Regions from separate parts of the Ferdinandcohnia jepli genome, predicted to be linked through region 2. Evidence: riboswitches for the same ligand, from Rfam matches in the RefSeq annotation. Region 2 holds a riboswitch; each other region holds the start of a gene.
What was found. A riboswitch is a leader RNA that binds a small molecule or an ion and turns the genes downstream of it on or off. The one in region 2 is predicted to bind cyclic di-GMP.

Region 1 (5,358 bases), on a different contig from region 2:
ATAGTGGTGTTGATGGCACTCATAAGGATCATGAGTTTGGTAAAAACCTTGTCCAAAACGTGCTTGCATCGACAAATCTAAGTGCATTAGCACCAGGGGTACTGCCAGTTACATACTTAGAAAATGTACCAAGCACAGATACCAGTTCAGGTCATGGTACGCACGTAGCAGGAACAGTTGGCGGGACTGGAGCAAAATCTGGAGGTAAATACGAAGGAGTAGCACCTGGAGCAGATTTAATCGGTTATGGATCAGGAGCAGCTCTATTCGTACTGGATGGAATTGGCGGCTTCGACTATGCAATTACACATCAGGAAGAGTACAACATTCGAGTGATCACAAACTCATGGGGGTCTTCAGGAGAATTCGATCCGAACCATCCTATTAATCTAGCAAGCAAAAAAGCCTATGACAGAGGAATCACCGTGCTTTTTGCAGCTGGTAATGAGGGGCCAGGTGAAAATACGCATAATCCATACGCAAAGGCACCATGGGTGATATCGGTTGCGGCGGGTGAAAAGGATGGTACGCTTGCAGACTTTTCTTCACGAGGAACGAAGGGTGTTGGCGGTACATTTACATTGGACGGTAAGGAGTGGACATGGGAAGACCGTCCGACAGTAACGGCACCAGGAGTGGATATTGTTTCGACTAGAGCGGTATCTCCACTACCATTGCTCGCGGCTCAACAGGATTTAGAAGTGTTAGAACCCGCGCATGTTCCTTTCTACACGGTAATGAGTGGGACATCAATGGCAACTCCACATGTAGCGGGGATCGCAGCACTTTTACTAGAGGCAGATCCGCTGCTCTCACCTGATGACATTAAACAAATCCTTCAGGAAACAGCAACAAATATGCCAGGCTATGGGCCTTGGGAGGTTGGTGCTGGATATGTGAATGCGTATGCGGCAGTTGATTCTGTATATAATGAAAAAAGCTATGGAGAAACAGTTAACCAAAATCAAGCATTCTCAAGCAGTGTAGAGAGTTCAACAACCCGCAGTGATTTTCAAGTAACTTACAATCCTCTAACATTTTTATCGAAAAATCAGTATGAATTTACGGTTGAAGATGGGGTCTCTAGCCTTACCGCAAAAATTAATACGTACGGGCTGCTAGGACAAACGGGAAATCCTCTTAATCTCGTATTAATTGCTCCAGATGGTACGGAGTACAGTTCAGGTGTGAGCTTGCTGTTCACACTTTACCCTGATCGAACAGTTACGGTAAGTTCACCTGTTGCAGGAGCGTGGAAAGCGGAGCTCCGTGGGTTGAAGGGGCATGAATTAAATCCAATTGGAATCGGCTTGCCTGAAACGGTTAATGGGTCATTGGCATTCACGCAGGTGAGCGGGTTCTTGGGGTTAAATGATATAGAAGGTCATCCTGCTGCAGGTGCAATTAAGCTCGGTGTAGAAGAACGCTTATTTGATGGATATGCAAATGGAACCTTTAAGCCGGATGCGGCGTTAACAAGGAAAGACCTTGCAAAATACTTAGTTATGGGCGGAGAGGTGCGACAAGCTTTGCCTACTTCAGCTACCTTTAGTGATGTATCTGCTGTTGACCTTGCTTTTGTGGAAGCAGTTGTAGCGAAAGGGGCTGCGTTTAGAGATGGGAAACAGGTCCAAAACGGCGTGATGCTACCTCGCTCAACCGGTAAGTTTGCACCAAAAGATGCTGTAACAAGGGCAGAACTAGCCTATTCTCTTGTTCAGACGCTTGGATTGGAAAACGAAGCGAAGGAACTCGGGACAGGGGAAATTACGGTCCAGTATAAAGATGAAAGAGTGAAAATTGATGATGCCGGTACTATACCAGCAGAGTTAAAGGGATATGTTCAGTTAGCATTGGACTTAAATATTCTAAACGCAAAGTTTTCTGTGTCGCAGGGGCCGTTTGACTTAAAACCAAAAGTAACGGCAACATTCAGCCCAACGGAAAAGGTAACCCGTGGTGAATTTGCAGTAGCTATGACACGTTTTTATAACGCGTATATGCAGTGAACAATTTCGTGAATAAAAAGAGCCTGGCCCCCGTATTTTAGTGGGGACCAGGCTCTTATGTTGAGTTGCAGCTTTGCGAACGCCTCATAGGTGAATAGAGGTTTTTTCACCACTGTCCGTCTGAGGTGGACAAATGACCCTGAGTGTATTTCTATGGTGCCTGACACCATTGTGGATAGTGTGGAAACTGTGTACAGAGACATGCCTATTATTGGTACGACCAGAGCACTGTCCATTCGTCTTTTTCTTGGGTGACGAAGATGTCCTGGTGGATGGTGAAGGTGCCATAGGTACTTTTATAGGTTTGGGTGATGGGTACTTTGTAGACATTTTTTAAGGTGATAGCATTTTTAGTCATTTTCCAAGAGTCTACCTCTTCAACTTCACCTACTGTATATTGGAAAGTATCTGTTCCAAAGTGGCCAACGAAAACGTGATTTCGTTGCTGGATATAGTCACTCTTCGTAAATTTCTCCTTCATCAGTGGATGAAACAATTCCCATGAACTCCCGAAATCAGCGTCTTGTTCATATTCATAAAACTCGGCCACCAGATCCTTTGCTTCGTCCTCTGGGGAAGATCGGAATAAAGATATTGCAAATATAAATAGTACAAGAACTCCTATAAAGAGCAATATTATTGGCAGTGGCAATGGCAATGGTAGACCTCGTCTTCGTCTCATAAGCAAACAAAGCCTCCTTAAGCTTGTTTACTAATATGGATATGCCCTTGGAGAGTTGTCCTATTCCTGATAACAAACAGGTTTTGACAGAATTAATGTAGAGGCAATGTTACATACATCTTTCCGCCTAGTCTGGCATTATCTTCGCGATATTTACCCATAAAAAAAGCTGAAGCATACGCTACAGACCAATTAATTAAATCTTGTTAAAATGGGACGACGAGGCCCGTTTCCATACTTTACGAACAAAATGCGATCTTCCATACGTCGGTAAAAACGGACGCCTACTAATTTCAAAGGTGTCCAAATTTCTTTAAAGGTATAATATGGCATAAATCTAATCCCTCCATAAAAGTACTCGCAAACCTCTAGTATCAAGGTGTGGTTTTTCTGAAGGTAGCTGGCTGACATATCGTAATGACGTAGTCCCTATAGCTTTGCGTCACCTATTTTCATAGACTTTGCCTTTTCTAATATTTATAAGTGCAATAACGTAATAATGATAGGATAGCATGTCCGAAACGCAGAATATGGGGAAATTTGGTAGAAATGTAAGGGTTTTAATTGACAAATTCCGACAAAAAACCAGATGGAAGAGCTGAAAAAAAGTATAACTTTATAATATTCGACATAAATCCAAAAACTCCTGTTGGGAAAGTTACTCTAAAAACATAGCAAATATTGATACAAAATTGACCCTATTTTCCCAATATACAAATTGCTAATACCTTGGTACTATATAAATATAAGATATTTCTACTAATAAACAGTACATACTATCTTGTTAATCCAATATTTTTTTCTTATTGTTAGTTATTGTAGTAGAATATGGGGTTCTCTACAATGTACTATAAATTTTTACCTGTAGAATTTTTTCTCTCTTTACCCTACTTTTTGGTAGGGTCTTTTTTTACTAACGCACTGGTATTTTTTGTAAGTTAAACTATACAAACTATAAAGTGAATGGTAGGAGAGTGGAGTATGAATCGAGGAATGACGGTGCTGTATAGAGAAGAGATTTATGAAATCCTGCACGTTTACGAAACTGGATTTTGTGAAATTCAAAACGTTGAAACAGGAAAAGTGTCCTTGGTTCATAAGGAAGACATGGAGGAACTTGACCGAAAGTAGTGTATACTAGGCATGAGTATGCATGAAAGAGGGAAGTAAAAATGGATCAAAAGATATTGCCGGCTTCAACAACTATGAAAGAGTTTGAATCGTTTCTTACTAGTAAGTTTGAAATTGGCGTCTATTTAGAAACTCATATCTCACAAATGAAACATATAAATAAAATGGCTAACGACCATGGAAAAAAGATGATATACCATGTAGATATGATTCATGGTATTAAAAATGATGATTACGCAACTGAATTTATCTGCCAGGAATTCAAACCCTATGGATTAATCTCTACAAAGTCGAGTGTGATAAAAAAGGCCAAACAAAAAGGTGTACTGGCAATCCAACGAATATTTCTACTTGATTCCCATGCCCTTGAGAAAAGTTATGCTTTAATTGAAAAAACCAAACCAGATTACATAGAAGTCCTCCCCGGCGCGATGCCATGGCTGATCAAAGAAGTAAAGGAGCACCTACAAACACCAGTCCTCGCAGGCGGCTTCATTCGCACAAAAGAAGACATCGAAAAAGCACTTAACGCCGGAGCTACCGCCATTACCACATCCCAAAGAGAACTATGGAATTAACATAGACCACATCACACAATCACAAACACTAATCAAAGGAAGCTTGCACCATATACGGTGCAAGCTTTTATTTAGCAGTTAGAAAAGCATTACTGTATTAAAGTATAAAATTCTTTCCTATCTGAATAAGTGCAACTACGGCTCTCCTGTCGCCTAAAGGCTCAGCAATCGCCGAGTTTTCTAATATCAAAGTATCCACCTGAGGTGGACAAAATGGTGAAAGTGTATTTCTGTGGTGCCTGACACCACAGAAATACAAAACGACACCACAGAAATACATTCCAATCACAAAATTTGAAAATCCCCTTACAAATACCGGTTAAATGTTACAAATCTCGGCAATACCAATAGAGGAGTTTGCCTTAATTTGTCTTGCTGTTTGTACTAACCTGTGTTTACTTATCCTTTATAATGGAGGAAAGGCTAACGCAGGAAGAAGGGATTTGTCCATGATGGAGGAAAAAACAAATCGGTTAGCAATTGGAATAGTCTGGGGTACCACACTAAGCATACCCCTGTGGATATCTTTTTTCGGTTGGCTAAAGCTTCTGTCTAAGTTGTTCCATTAAAACCTCAGTACCGCCTTCCATCTATGTTTTTCTGCTAGAATTAAGTACAGCCTTCTATCTAAGCTGTTCCACTAGAACTCTGCTTCAACCATTTCTCTTCAAATTCTCTCTTAGGAAGCGGCATGCTGTAATAGTAGCCTTGTCCGAAATCGCAGCCTTCTTTAATGAGGAAATCAATTTGCTCTTTCTTTTCTATTCCTTCTGCGATTACCTTTACGTGCAAGTTCTTGGCCAGATTAAGTATCATTTGAATCACAACCTTCGAATCCTTATCAAAATTCTTAATAAAAGAACGATCGATTTTTACACAATCAATGGGCAAGCGGTGGAGTACACTGAGTGAACTATAGCCTGTACCAAAGTCGTCCAAGCTAATCGAAACTCCGATT
Region 2 (5,358 bases):
CTTTAACTGAGTAAAGATTATAGCCAGTTGCATAATCTGTTTCATTCCATCTGATTACAATATCATTTCCATTCGAAATAGTGTTTCTAAAATTTTCAGGTGATTGCATTATCGGGTGCACAAGTCTAAATGAGATTTTGTTCCCATCTGGTGATTCACCAAATCGATCACTATATGAGTGCACTATAAATTCATAATCACCTTCAGGCATATTGGTGAAACTAATTGACGTACCTGTAGTATATTTTTGATAGACTTTCTCGCCCTCAATTATTTGATATACATTATATTTAGTTGCATAATCTGTTTCATTCCATTTAAGAATGATGTCATTTCCATTTGAAATCCTATCTGTGATATTCTCTGGTTTTTGCATGATAGGATGAACGACGGTAATTTCAATTGCGCTACTCTCCGGTGATTCACCAAAGCGGCTACTATTTGAATACACCTCGTATTTGTAAACACCCTCAGGTAAGTTTGTAAATGTAACCGATGTTCCTGTGACTGATTTTTCTAGTTCCTTTTCATCTCCAGTCACTCTATATATATTATAATTTGTAGCATAGGTTACTGTTGACCAACTTAACTTGATATCATTGCCCTTTAAAATACTTGAAGATAAACTTTCTGGAGCCTGCATGATTGGATGCTCTACATCCATCGAAGTATAATTACCTATGCTTGATTCTCCAAAACGCTCACTCACAGAATGAACAACATAGGTGTGCTGACCTTCCGATACATTTGAGAAAGTATATGACTCAGATTTGGCGTTGTATCGGAATACTTTATCATCACCAATTAGCTCATATACATTATAGCTTGTTGCGTATTCTACCTCGTCCCAACTTAATTTAACATCATTTCCGTTTAGGATTGAAAAACTTAAATTAGTTGGCTTTTCCATTAATGGATGTACAACTGAAACCGTTACTTCAGCCCCATACTTTGATTCTCCATAGTAAGTAGAATTCGAGTGAATTACAAATGTATATTCACCTTCAGCTAAATTTGTAAAAGTATAAGACTTTGATGTTGTATTCCTTTTGAATACTTTTTCACCATTAACAACTTCGTAAATATTATAGTTTGTTGCATAATCTACTGAAGACCAATTTAACGCAACATCATTTCCATTCTTAGTTGTGAAAGCTAGTTCCGCTGGTGCCTTCATTGTTTGGCCTTCTAGTGTAACTGTTACTTTTGTACCTTGTTCAGACTCGCCAAATCTTGAAGAGTAAGCGTAAATTTCATACGTGTAATCTCCCGCAGGCATATTTGAATAAGAAACGCTAGTCCCGGTAACAGTGCTTTTTAGTACCTTTTTGTCATCTGCGATTTGGTATACTTTATAATTTGTTGCATAATCTACTGCATCCCAATGCAAGCTAAATGATGTTTCACTTTTAATCGTTTCCGTTACATTACTTGGTGAACTCATCTTTGGGTATACAATCGAGAATAAAAGTTCTTTTCCTTCAGCTGATTCTCCAAATCTAGTAGAATTTGAATGAATCATAAAAGTGTAACTTCCTTCAGCCATATTCGTAAAAGTAGTTGAAGTACTAGTTGCAGTCCTTTTTAATACTTTTGTGCCATCATTATTTACTTGATAGATTTTATAGTCTGTAGTATTAGATGTAGCTTCCCATTCTAATACAAGATCATTTCCATTTTTTACGTTATATGAAATTGTACTTGGGGCTTCCATCTCTACTTGATCAACAACTACTGAAACCTTACTTCCATCTACAGATTCTCCAAAACGGTCACTGTATGAATGAATTTCAAAATCATATTCGCCCGCTTCCTGTTTTGAATATGTGACAGACGTCCTTGTTTCAGTACTCTTCAGGACTTTCTCACCATTGATAATCTGATAGATTTTATAATTTGTAGCATTGTTTACGCTATCCCAAGTTAACTTAATATCATTTACATTTACTAGCTGATATGTAAAATTACTTGGGGCAACCATTTTAATTTCATCTACAGTTATCTGGAGTTGTCCAGATTCATCCACTGATTCGCCGAAACGATCACTATAGGATTGAATCTCGTATGTATATGTTCCAGGTGCTACATTACTTAGCTTATACGACGAATTCTTTGTTGTTTCAATAAGTTCCTTGCCATCCTCAGTAACCTTGTATAATTTATAATTTGTCACGTAGGAGACTGTATTCCATCTAAAAGTAATATCATTTCCATTCGATATTGAATACGTAAAATTAGCTGGTGTTTGCATGACTGGATAAACAACTTCAGCTTGTACAGCATCCGATTGAGATGATTCACCATATAATGAGTTTTCTGCTGTTACAACATAGGTGTAGCTTCCTTCTGGAGTATTGCTAATTGTATGGTTAGTGCCTGTAACAGAAGTTACTAGCTGCTGGTTTCCTTCTTTTGACACCTCGTAAACGTTATATTTCTCTGTATACTTTGAGGAACCCCAGGAAAGATAAATATCGTTTCCATTTCTAATCGATTGAGTTAGATTTGTAGGTGCCTGCATGTCCGGATAAGTAACTGTAAAGGTGATCGGAGCACTCGGGCCAGACTCCCCTTCAGAAGTTAAAGTCGAGATTGCAAACGTGTACGTTCCTTCTTCTAGGTTATTAAACAGATAGCTACTAGATGTAACCGTTCCTTTTTGTAAAAGCTGTCCATCTGTAATCTCATAGATTTGATAACCTGTTGCTCCATAAACAGCATTCCAAGAGAGTTTGATATCATCAGGTGTTATCTCTTGATGGGTAATTGTAGTTGGCGGTAGCATACTACCATTTGCTAGTGCATTACCAAATGGAAACAATAACTGTGTAACCATGAGAAGTAATGCAAAAACTGTGATACTCTTTCTTAAATATTTTCTCATTCTATAGTCCTACCTTCCCTAAAAAATCCAAAAGAAAAAGAACCTCAAACAAGGTTCATAGGTAATAAGACTATGAGTCCTTGTGGCAACCGGCTGCCATCCACACAAATTAGGTTCATGTAGGTCAGGCCCTTGGCTTTGCGTCCTATAGTTTCCCATAGTTTGCCTTTTTCACTTTGGTTTTTTGTTAATATATGTCTATCATATTACCATTTTACTAGTTATTTTACCAGTACTATATTACTAGTTTCTAAATTAATAAAAACGAGTAAGAATACGAAGGGAATTGTATACTTACTCGATATATTTGTTATTTTCGCTTATCAAAAAACATCCCATCAGCTGGTGGAGTTTGATAAGGATTCGCATATTTATTTGATGTTTCCTTACTCTTTTTAACATGGGCCAGATCAAATTGAATATCTTTTTTAATCTTCTCTAGGTGGGACTCGATAAGTGTATTCATCTGGATGATTTCAGCACCCAGTTTCTTTTCCTCAACCGAGAATGGTGGTTTCACTTCTGGTAAAAGTTGTTCTCTATCGCCTAGTAGAAGAGCTATTTTTTCGATTGCTTCGTCTCTACTATCTTTTTCGATAGGCTGATCAAGTATACTTTGAAGTTCTTTTGAAACACGGTACAGAGCTACAACTGGATTCACTACACCTGTCCACCTTGTCCATGTTTATGTTGACGTTGACGGTTAAGCCGGATAACTTCCTTCCAAGTATCACGGAAGTCTGTTACATATCCTTCAACCTCGGATAGAATTTCCAAATCATTCTTTATATTAACCTCGATTAAGCGACGATTAATATATTCGTACATAGTCATCATTGTTTTGGAAACTTCTACATCAGGATTTAGGGTAACCATAAATTCGCTAATGATGTTTTGCGCCTTTTGGAGATTCACATTTTTTTCTTGAATATTATTTTCTTCGATAGCCTTACGTGCTATCTTAATAAACTTCAAACAACCATTATAGAGCATTAATGTTAATTCTCCTGGTGTTGCGGTTGTAACAGAGTTTGACTGATAAGCTTGGTATGGATTGCTAATTGCCATAGTTACTATGCTCCTTTTTTACTGAATGAATTGCTGCATGAGGTATGCTGATTGTGAATTTGCTTTTTGAATCGCCTTTTCCATCTCAGTGAACTGTCGCCAATAACGTTTTTCAATTGTCGAGAGTCTATCTTCGAAACGATCGATTTGACTGTCAATTGTTGATAAATTACGGCCAATAGTAAATTGTTGGTTCGTCCATGTAGACTTACCAGCTTTTGCTTCAATATTTGCTATGGTACCTTTAATAGTCTTTCTAACTCGTTGAGCAATTCCTTGTGTATCTTCAGTTGTACCACTAGTTGAAAAAAGTCTAAAAACAGCATCTGGATTTTCTTGAAGTTTCTGACGTAGCTTTTCTTCATTTATAGTTAACTTTCCCCGATCCAAATAATTCTTTGTTGTAGTTATACCAATATCAGATAACTGTTTAAAACCTTTTATTGCTCCTGAGAGTGGAGTATAAAAGTCCATTCTCATTTGATTCAGGGCACCAGAAAGAATAGAGTCATTACGCAGTAAGCCACTTTGAGCCCTTTCTTCCCACTTCTTTACCTGGTCTTCCGTCATACCTTCTTTTTCTTCATCTGATAAAGGTTGATAGTCTCGGTATCTAGTTTCGGTTATCTTCCCGTTAACCTTTTCGATAAGTTCATTGTATTTATTTATATATTGAACAATATTATTGAAGGCATCCTCCGTATTATGTGAGACATTAATCGTCTCTTCCTGTCCTGTGGCAGCGTTAAATTTCAAGGTTAAATTGTTAATTGTATATTCATTCTTTGTAGTTTCTATCGGTAGGACACCGTTGTAAGTAAATTCTGCATTTGTACCGCCATTCTCTACAGCTTTATCAGGATTAAATTTTAATACCTCTGTTAAAAAGCCGGCAGTAAATCCAATTTCCGCTCCACCGTATTCAGCTGTTTTATTGAAATCTCCGGTTTTGGTTCTCTCCATAACAACTCGATCAGATGTATTGTCGTAAAATGCACGAACCCCCAAGTTGGACTCAGTAATCTTCTTAATAACAGTATTTAATGAGTCAGTTGCTGGATCGAAGGTTAGTGTGACAGTATTTTTTGAACCATCTTCATTAAATGTTTCAATTGTAAAATCAGAATAACTATTGGCAGTAAACTGTGTATTTAAAGGTTTTGTAGGGTCAATTTTAGTCCCTGCTGATATCGTAGTTTCACTTGCACGTGATGCTGCGGTTGCTAATTTATCAACCTTAATTTTATAAGACCCATTTGCTGCTGTGTTTGTTGCAGTTGCTGTGATGACTGATGAGTTAGAGCTTGTAACAGTCTTAGATTGATACGCTTTTGATAACGTCATATTGAAAGACATCGTATCGAGTTCAGCCAGTAATTTATTCATCTCACGATACTGATCCCGTT
Region 3 (5,358 bases), on a different contig from region 2:
CAGGTTGATTGAATAGTTCGTGATGAGAGATATAGCTAATATGCAATTATTTTATTTGGTATGCAATTAACATGGTTATCCTTCAAATAAATTAACTTATTATGCAATTACCACATGCTATCCTGCAATTATAAAGATTATTGTGCAATGAGCCTGACCCTGAGTTTTCCTATAGAACCTGATTACATGTTTTTACCTCCATTTTCACATACTAGGAAAAGATATAGTTGTTTTAGGAGGTTTACATGAAAAAGGTTCTACTATTTATGTTGTTTTTACTACTTTTTGCCGCTTCTGCTGTCCAAGCTGCAGAGGAACCTCAATATTTCGGTGTTGGCGCCACGGTTACAAAATTAAAAGACGGAATCTACTCGGTAAAAACAGAAGGTAACAAGGAAAACGAGGGTTTTGTGTTCACGCCAAAAGATATTAAAGGTGGAGAAACATATATTTTCTCTGTTGAACTCCAAGGTGCAACAGCTATATATCTAAACGTAGATGAAACAGACCCGAGAGGTACATTTTTAGCTGAAACAGTATCACCGGTTATCTCAATCCATGATGTATGGAGAACTGTCCAACTTGAGGTTGAACTGCAGGATAGCACTTCGCAAATTGATGCCATGGTACTAACCAATAAACAAGAAGCAACTGAGTTTAAATTCCGCAATGTAAAAGTAACGAAAAAAGAAGAAACAGACGCGCCCGAGTGAGCGTGTCTGTCTTATTTTAGTAGGTTTATGATTCGTTCTTTTAACTCAAATGATAGTGGTTGTTTCAATGCTTTTTCAAAAATTGATGAGTTGGTCAAACCATTTAAATGAAAATAAGCCTCAAGCAACTCCACTTTCTCCTGTTTCCCCGGAATAAGCCAATACAGCACAAACCAATCCTCTAACGAACACAACGGAATCTCAACTCCACTTATTTCACGAGTATCAGCCACAGAACACTCGCCAAAATCCAGCTCGTATACCCCTTCACTATGCTCAATCGCAAACCCGCCCATCACATCGAAATCAACTTGGTTGGCTGTGTATTTCGAAAAATGTCTTGTCCGAAAAGGCTCCTTGCTCACAACTTCCTTCGCTACAGCAAGACTCGAAAAAACCTCACGTACCTGTTCAACATCCTCAACACTTACTAAAATATCAACATCATTCGGATCATCCACCAACCCATGAAAATGAAGCAGCAGCGATCCACCGACTCCCCACTTAATATTCCGGCTATTGAGTTCGTCGCCAATCATAGCTAATGTATCTAACATTCAATGTTCCCCCATCAAAAAAGGCCTGGAACCCAGACCTCCAAAAATTACTTTATCTTAAACTGCTGAATTAGTGTATTCAGCTCTCCAGCATTTTCTTCAAGTGCTTTTGCACTCTTCGCAACTTCATCCATTGAGCTGCTTGATTGTTGTGCAGTTGCAGATACTTGCTCAACTCCTGCAGCTGATTCTTCTGCTACAGATGCAATGCTTTCAATCGAAGCGTTGATTTGTTGTGAGTCATCTAACACATTGTAAAGTGACGCTGACATTGCTTCGATTTGTGTGCCGATTTGGTCGATCGTCTTTTTCAGTGCGTTGAAGGTTTCACCGGTTGTTTGGATTTGCTCCGTGCCTTCTGTAACCGATTGGTAGCCGTCATCCAATGACTCTACCACTTGTTTCGATTCATTTTGGATTTCCCCTACGATGTCAGTAATTTCGGTTACGGATTTGCTAACTTGTTCGGCAAGCTTACGAACTTCATCTGCTACAACTGCAAAGCCACGACCATGTTCACCAGCACGGGCTGCTTCAATTGCTGCATTCAGTGCAAGTAGATTTGTTTGCCCCGCAATTTCTTTAATTACTTTTACAAGCTGAGTAATTTCATTTGTTTTTTGATCAAGCCCCACTACCTTCTCGTGTGAGATCTTCATTTTCTCATTAATTTTGTTCATTTGTTGGATGGACATTTCCATATAAGAGCTTCCATCGTTTGTCATTTGTAACATACCTTGCGATTGGTCTTTAATATCGTCGCCTTTAACGGCAACCTGCATAATTTCTTGTGAGAAGTGTGACATTTGCTCGATTAGTGCGGTTGACGAAGATGCTTGTTCTTCAGCACCATTTGAAATTTCATGCATGGTTGTTGCGATTTGCTGACTTCCCGCCATCACTTCATCAGCATATTGCGCAAATTCTTCACTTTGACCGGTTAAATTATCTGACACCACGGCCATTTGTCCAATCATACTACGTAAGTTTTCATTCATCTCATTAACTGAATTTACAAGCTGGCCAATTTCGTCCTTAGACTTTGTGGCGATTGGCTCAACAGGGAGCTCACCTTTTGCAATCTGATTCATTCTAGCTGCAATTTTTTTCACTGGTCTTGCAATTACTTCAGAAGTGTAAAATGCAATTGCCATTCCGAGAATAATAACCACAGCCCCAACAATAATTCCTGCAAGGTTGATCTGTTGACCGTAATTTACAACTGCGTTCCCGCTTGAAACTATGTGTCTTTGTTGGTCATTCGATAACTTTTCAATCGACTCCATTAACCCTCTGGCCGTAGGTTGAACAAAAGTACCGAGATTGTGTCTAGCTAACTTGTCATCGCCACTCTCATAAGGAGTAATGACACCCGATTTAATCGCTTCTCGCCATTCAGCTGTATTTTTCAACAGAGTGTCTATTTCTTTAATCTTCAGTTCACTTAACTCTTTGTTAATGACATCAAAATTCACCGTGTAAACATCAAAATCATTTTTATAGGAAATTTCCCCAAAAAGTACGTATCCTCTTGTTAATCCAGCGCTCTGCGCAATATTGTATTTTAGATTCTCAAGCTGGATAAGGACCGGCAACTCTTCAGACACCATTTCCTGAGTCTGGTCATTCATCGTGGAAACCGCGAAGTAGTTAAAGACGGCTAGTCCCACGCAAAAAATAATAATAGCTAGAAAACTCACGATTAATCGTATTCGGATACTTTTCATGTATTTTTACCTCTTTCACAGTTTGATAACGCTTTTATAAAAAAATAAGACCATTCTCAACATAGAATGGCCAACGAATGCAATCATTTATTGGTAACCAGGCTGTCATGGTACTTTTGTACTGTAGACCCTATGGTTTTGCGTCCTGTCCTTTCGGAAAGTTTGCCTTTTCCTATGTAACTAGTAGACTATACTCCTAGTATACAGGCAACTACAGGATTCAACAATACACGACAAAGGAATTATCTAAATTTGTGAACTACTTTTTCACAACCAAATCTAGCAGCATTTTTAAAAACTCATCCGCACTCGCTGGCAAAACTTCTGGTAACTCTATATTTGCTCTCATCTTCTTCCCTCCTACTCTAGTTTTCCTACCTTCTCTAGTAATCTAGTATTACCAGGAATTTGATAGATATACATAAAAGAGGAAGAAAAAAAGCCAGCATAACGCTGACTTTATTCGAAAAATTCCATATGGTGTTTTTCTTGTTTGTAGTATTGAATGCGGTCTTGAAGGGTTCCGGTGTGGAACTCAAATTTGTGACCGTCTGGGTCTGTGAAGTAGATTGATTGTTTGTCTTTTTCGTCTCGGGTGCGGCCGGGTAAAATCGTGACGTTCAGCGCTACGAGTTTTTGGTGCATTTTTTCATAATCTGCTTCATCTATTGTAAAAGCAATATGTGTATATGATTGATGAATTTCATTTCTTGGTATGTTCTGTTCTTCATTTAACGCTAGCCATAATCCATTCAGGTCAAAGTATGCGGTGGTTCTCCCTTTTACAAGAAACTTTGCACCGAAAACTTCCTGGTAAAATTTTATCGAAGTTTCGAGATCAGACACCGAGAATAACAGATGGTTTATGTTCATCTCACTTGTTTAAGTGCTCTCTCAATTACACGCATGTTTTTGATTGTTTCTTCAATAGAATATTTAAGTTGTTTTCCGGTTAACACTGCTTCAGCAAAATGCTCAACCTGAAGCTTGTATTGATCTCCTTGAACAGTTTCGACTCTTTTTTCAGAAGTTGTACTAACTTCGATAGTACCATTTCCATCCTCAATATCCGGGCGAAATGCATATTTTACAAAAATAGAGCCGTTTGTGCCTACCGCTTCGTATTGTGCTTTATACTGTTGTTCGAAGCTGCAATCAAAGCTCGCTAGAACTCCACTTGGAAATGTGAGCGTACCGGCAGCAGTCATATCAACACCGTATTCAGGGTGCATGGTTGCAGATGCTTTTACATCGGTAGGCTCTTCACCAGCTAGAAGGCGGCTCGCATGAATGGTGTAACAGCCAATATCATATATTGCGCCTCCACCAAGTTCACGGTTTAAGCGAATGTTCGTCGGATCACCATCATGTGCAAATGAAAATGTTGAACGGATTAGTTTAAGGTCTCCAATTTCGCCGGAAGCGATTATCTCTTTCACGCGATCATGCTGCGGATGGAACTGATACATGAAAGCTTCCATGAAAAGCACATTATGCTGATTGAATACTTCGGCAATATCCTCAACCTCTTGAGAAGTTAATGCAGCAGGCTTTTCACACAGCACATGCTTACCAGCCTTCGCTGCTTCAATCGCCCACTCTTTATGTAATTGGTTTGGCAGTGGAATGTAAACCGCGTCAATATCAGGGTCATTTAGTAAGTCTTTATATGAGTTGTAGAATTTCGGAATATCTAATTCTGCAGCAAACGCCTCGGCCTTCCCGCTTTCGCTCGCAACCGCAACAACCTCTGCGTTTTCAGCTCGCTTCATAGCCGGAATCAGTGACTTTCTCGCTATATTTGCCGTACTTAAAATACCAAATCGAACTTTCGCCATTGTGATGCCTCCTTTTTAGTAGATAACAAGGCTATATTCTCATATTTTGGGTGAATGTGGAAGGTTTTGTGGAGGTAAACTTAATGTTAGTTTGTTAATCCGACAAAACTTGGACGGAATTCGGCAATAATTACAATATTCCGGGAAAACTTGCGCATAATTCGGCAATAATTTTGTTAATCCGGCAATAATGGGATATAATCCGAAAAAAATTAATATTCCTGCGATTAACTATTAATCCACAAAAAAATCCAGAGGAATCTCCTCTAGATCACATACTTGTACATTCTTTTAGTTTACCAACAAGGTCGCGCATTACTTCCTCTGTTGTAATAGAAGCCGTTTCTTCTACCTTTTTCTGAATCTCTAACATTATATTTAATAGTTGTTCTGAACTCATTTTAATTACCTGCCATTATCATTTTTTCCAATTAAAATCCATTTTACACTATTCTAGAAATTTAGCAAAGGAAAAATTTTGTAGAATTCGTGACTTTTATACTAGAAAACAAAAATACCCCCA

Region 1: linked by a shared signal. The riboswitch ahead of AB3M96_RS18210 (hypothetical protein) and the one ahead of AB3M96_RS19760 (OmpL47-type beta-barrel domain-containing protein) in region 2 are both predicted to bind cyclic di-GMP.
Region 3: linked by a shared signal. The riboswitch ahead of AB3M96_RS18085 (methyl-accepting chemotaxis protein) and the one ahead of AB3M96_RS19760 (OmpL47-type beta-barrel domain-containing protein) in region 2 are both predicted to bind cyclic di-GMP.

What each region holds. Positions count from the first base shown of each region.
Region 1 is NZ_JBFOKR010000017.1:105,337-110,694, reverse strand. Features, by position in the region: gene AB3M96_RS18215 (S8 family serine peptidase) at 1-2,009, shown strand, start outside; gene AB3M96_RS18210 (hypothetical protein) at 2,218-2,691, opposite strand; cyclic di-GMP riboswitch class I at 3,084-3,167, opposite strand; gene AB3M96_RS18205 (hypothetical protein) at 3,673-3,822, shown strand; gene AB3M96_RS18200 (glycerol-3-phosphate responsive antiterminator) at 3,864-4,400, shown strand; gene AB3M96_RS18195 (EAL domain-containing protein) at 5,028-5,358, opposite strand, start outside.
Region 2 is NZ_JBFOKR010000021.1:27,089-32,446, forward strand. Features, by position in the region: gene AB3M96_RS19760 (OmpL47-type beta-barrel domain-containing protein) at 1-2,884, opposite strand, end outside; cyclic di-GMP riboswitch class I at 2,966-3,061, opposite strand; gene fliT (flagellar protein FliT) at 3,195-3,545, opposite strand; gene fliS (flagellar export chaperone FliS) at 3,545-3,952, opposite strand; gene AB3M96_RS19775 (flagellar hook-associated protein 2) at 3,971-5,358, opposite strand, start outside.
Region 3 is NZ_JBFOKR010000017.1:72,696-78,053, forward strand. Features, by position in the region: gene AB3M96_RS18075 (hypothetical protein) at 246-713, shown strand; gene AB3M96_RS18080 (nucleotidyltransferase family protein) at 725-1,270, opposite strand; gene AB3M96_RS18085 (methyl-accepting chemotaxis protein) at 1,318-2,997, opposite strand; cyclic di-GMP riboswitch class I at 3,087-3,174, opposite strand; gene fosM (FosM family fosfomycin resistance protein) at 3,457-3,870, opposite strand; gene AB3M96_RS18095 (Gfo/Idh/MocA family protein) at 3,867-4,835, opposite strand; gene AB3M96_RS18100 (YwzD family small protein) at 5,107-5,235, opposite strand.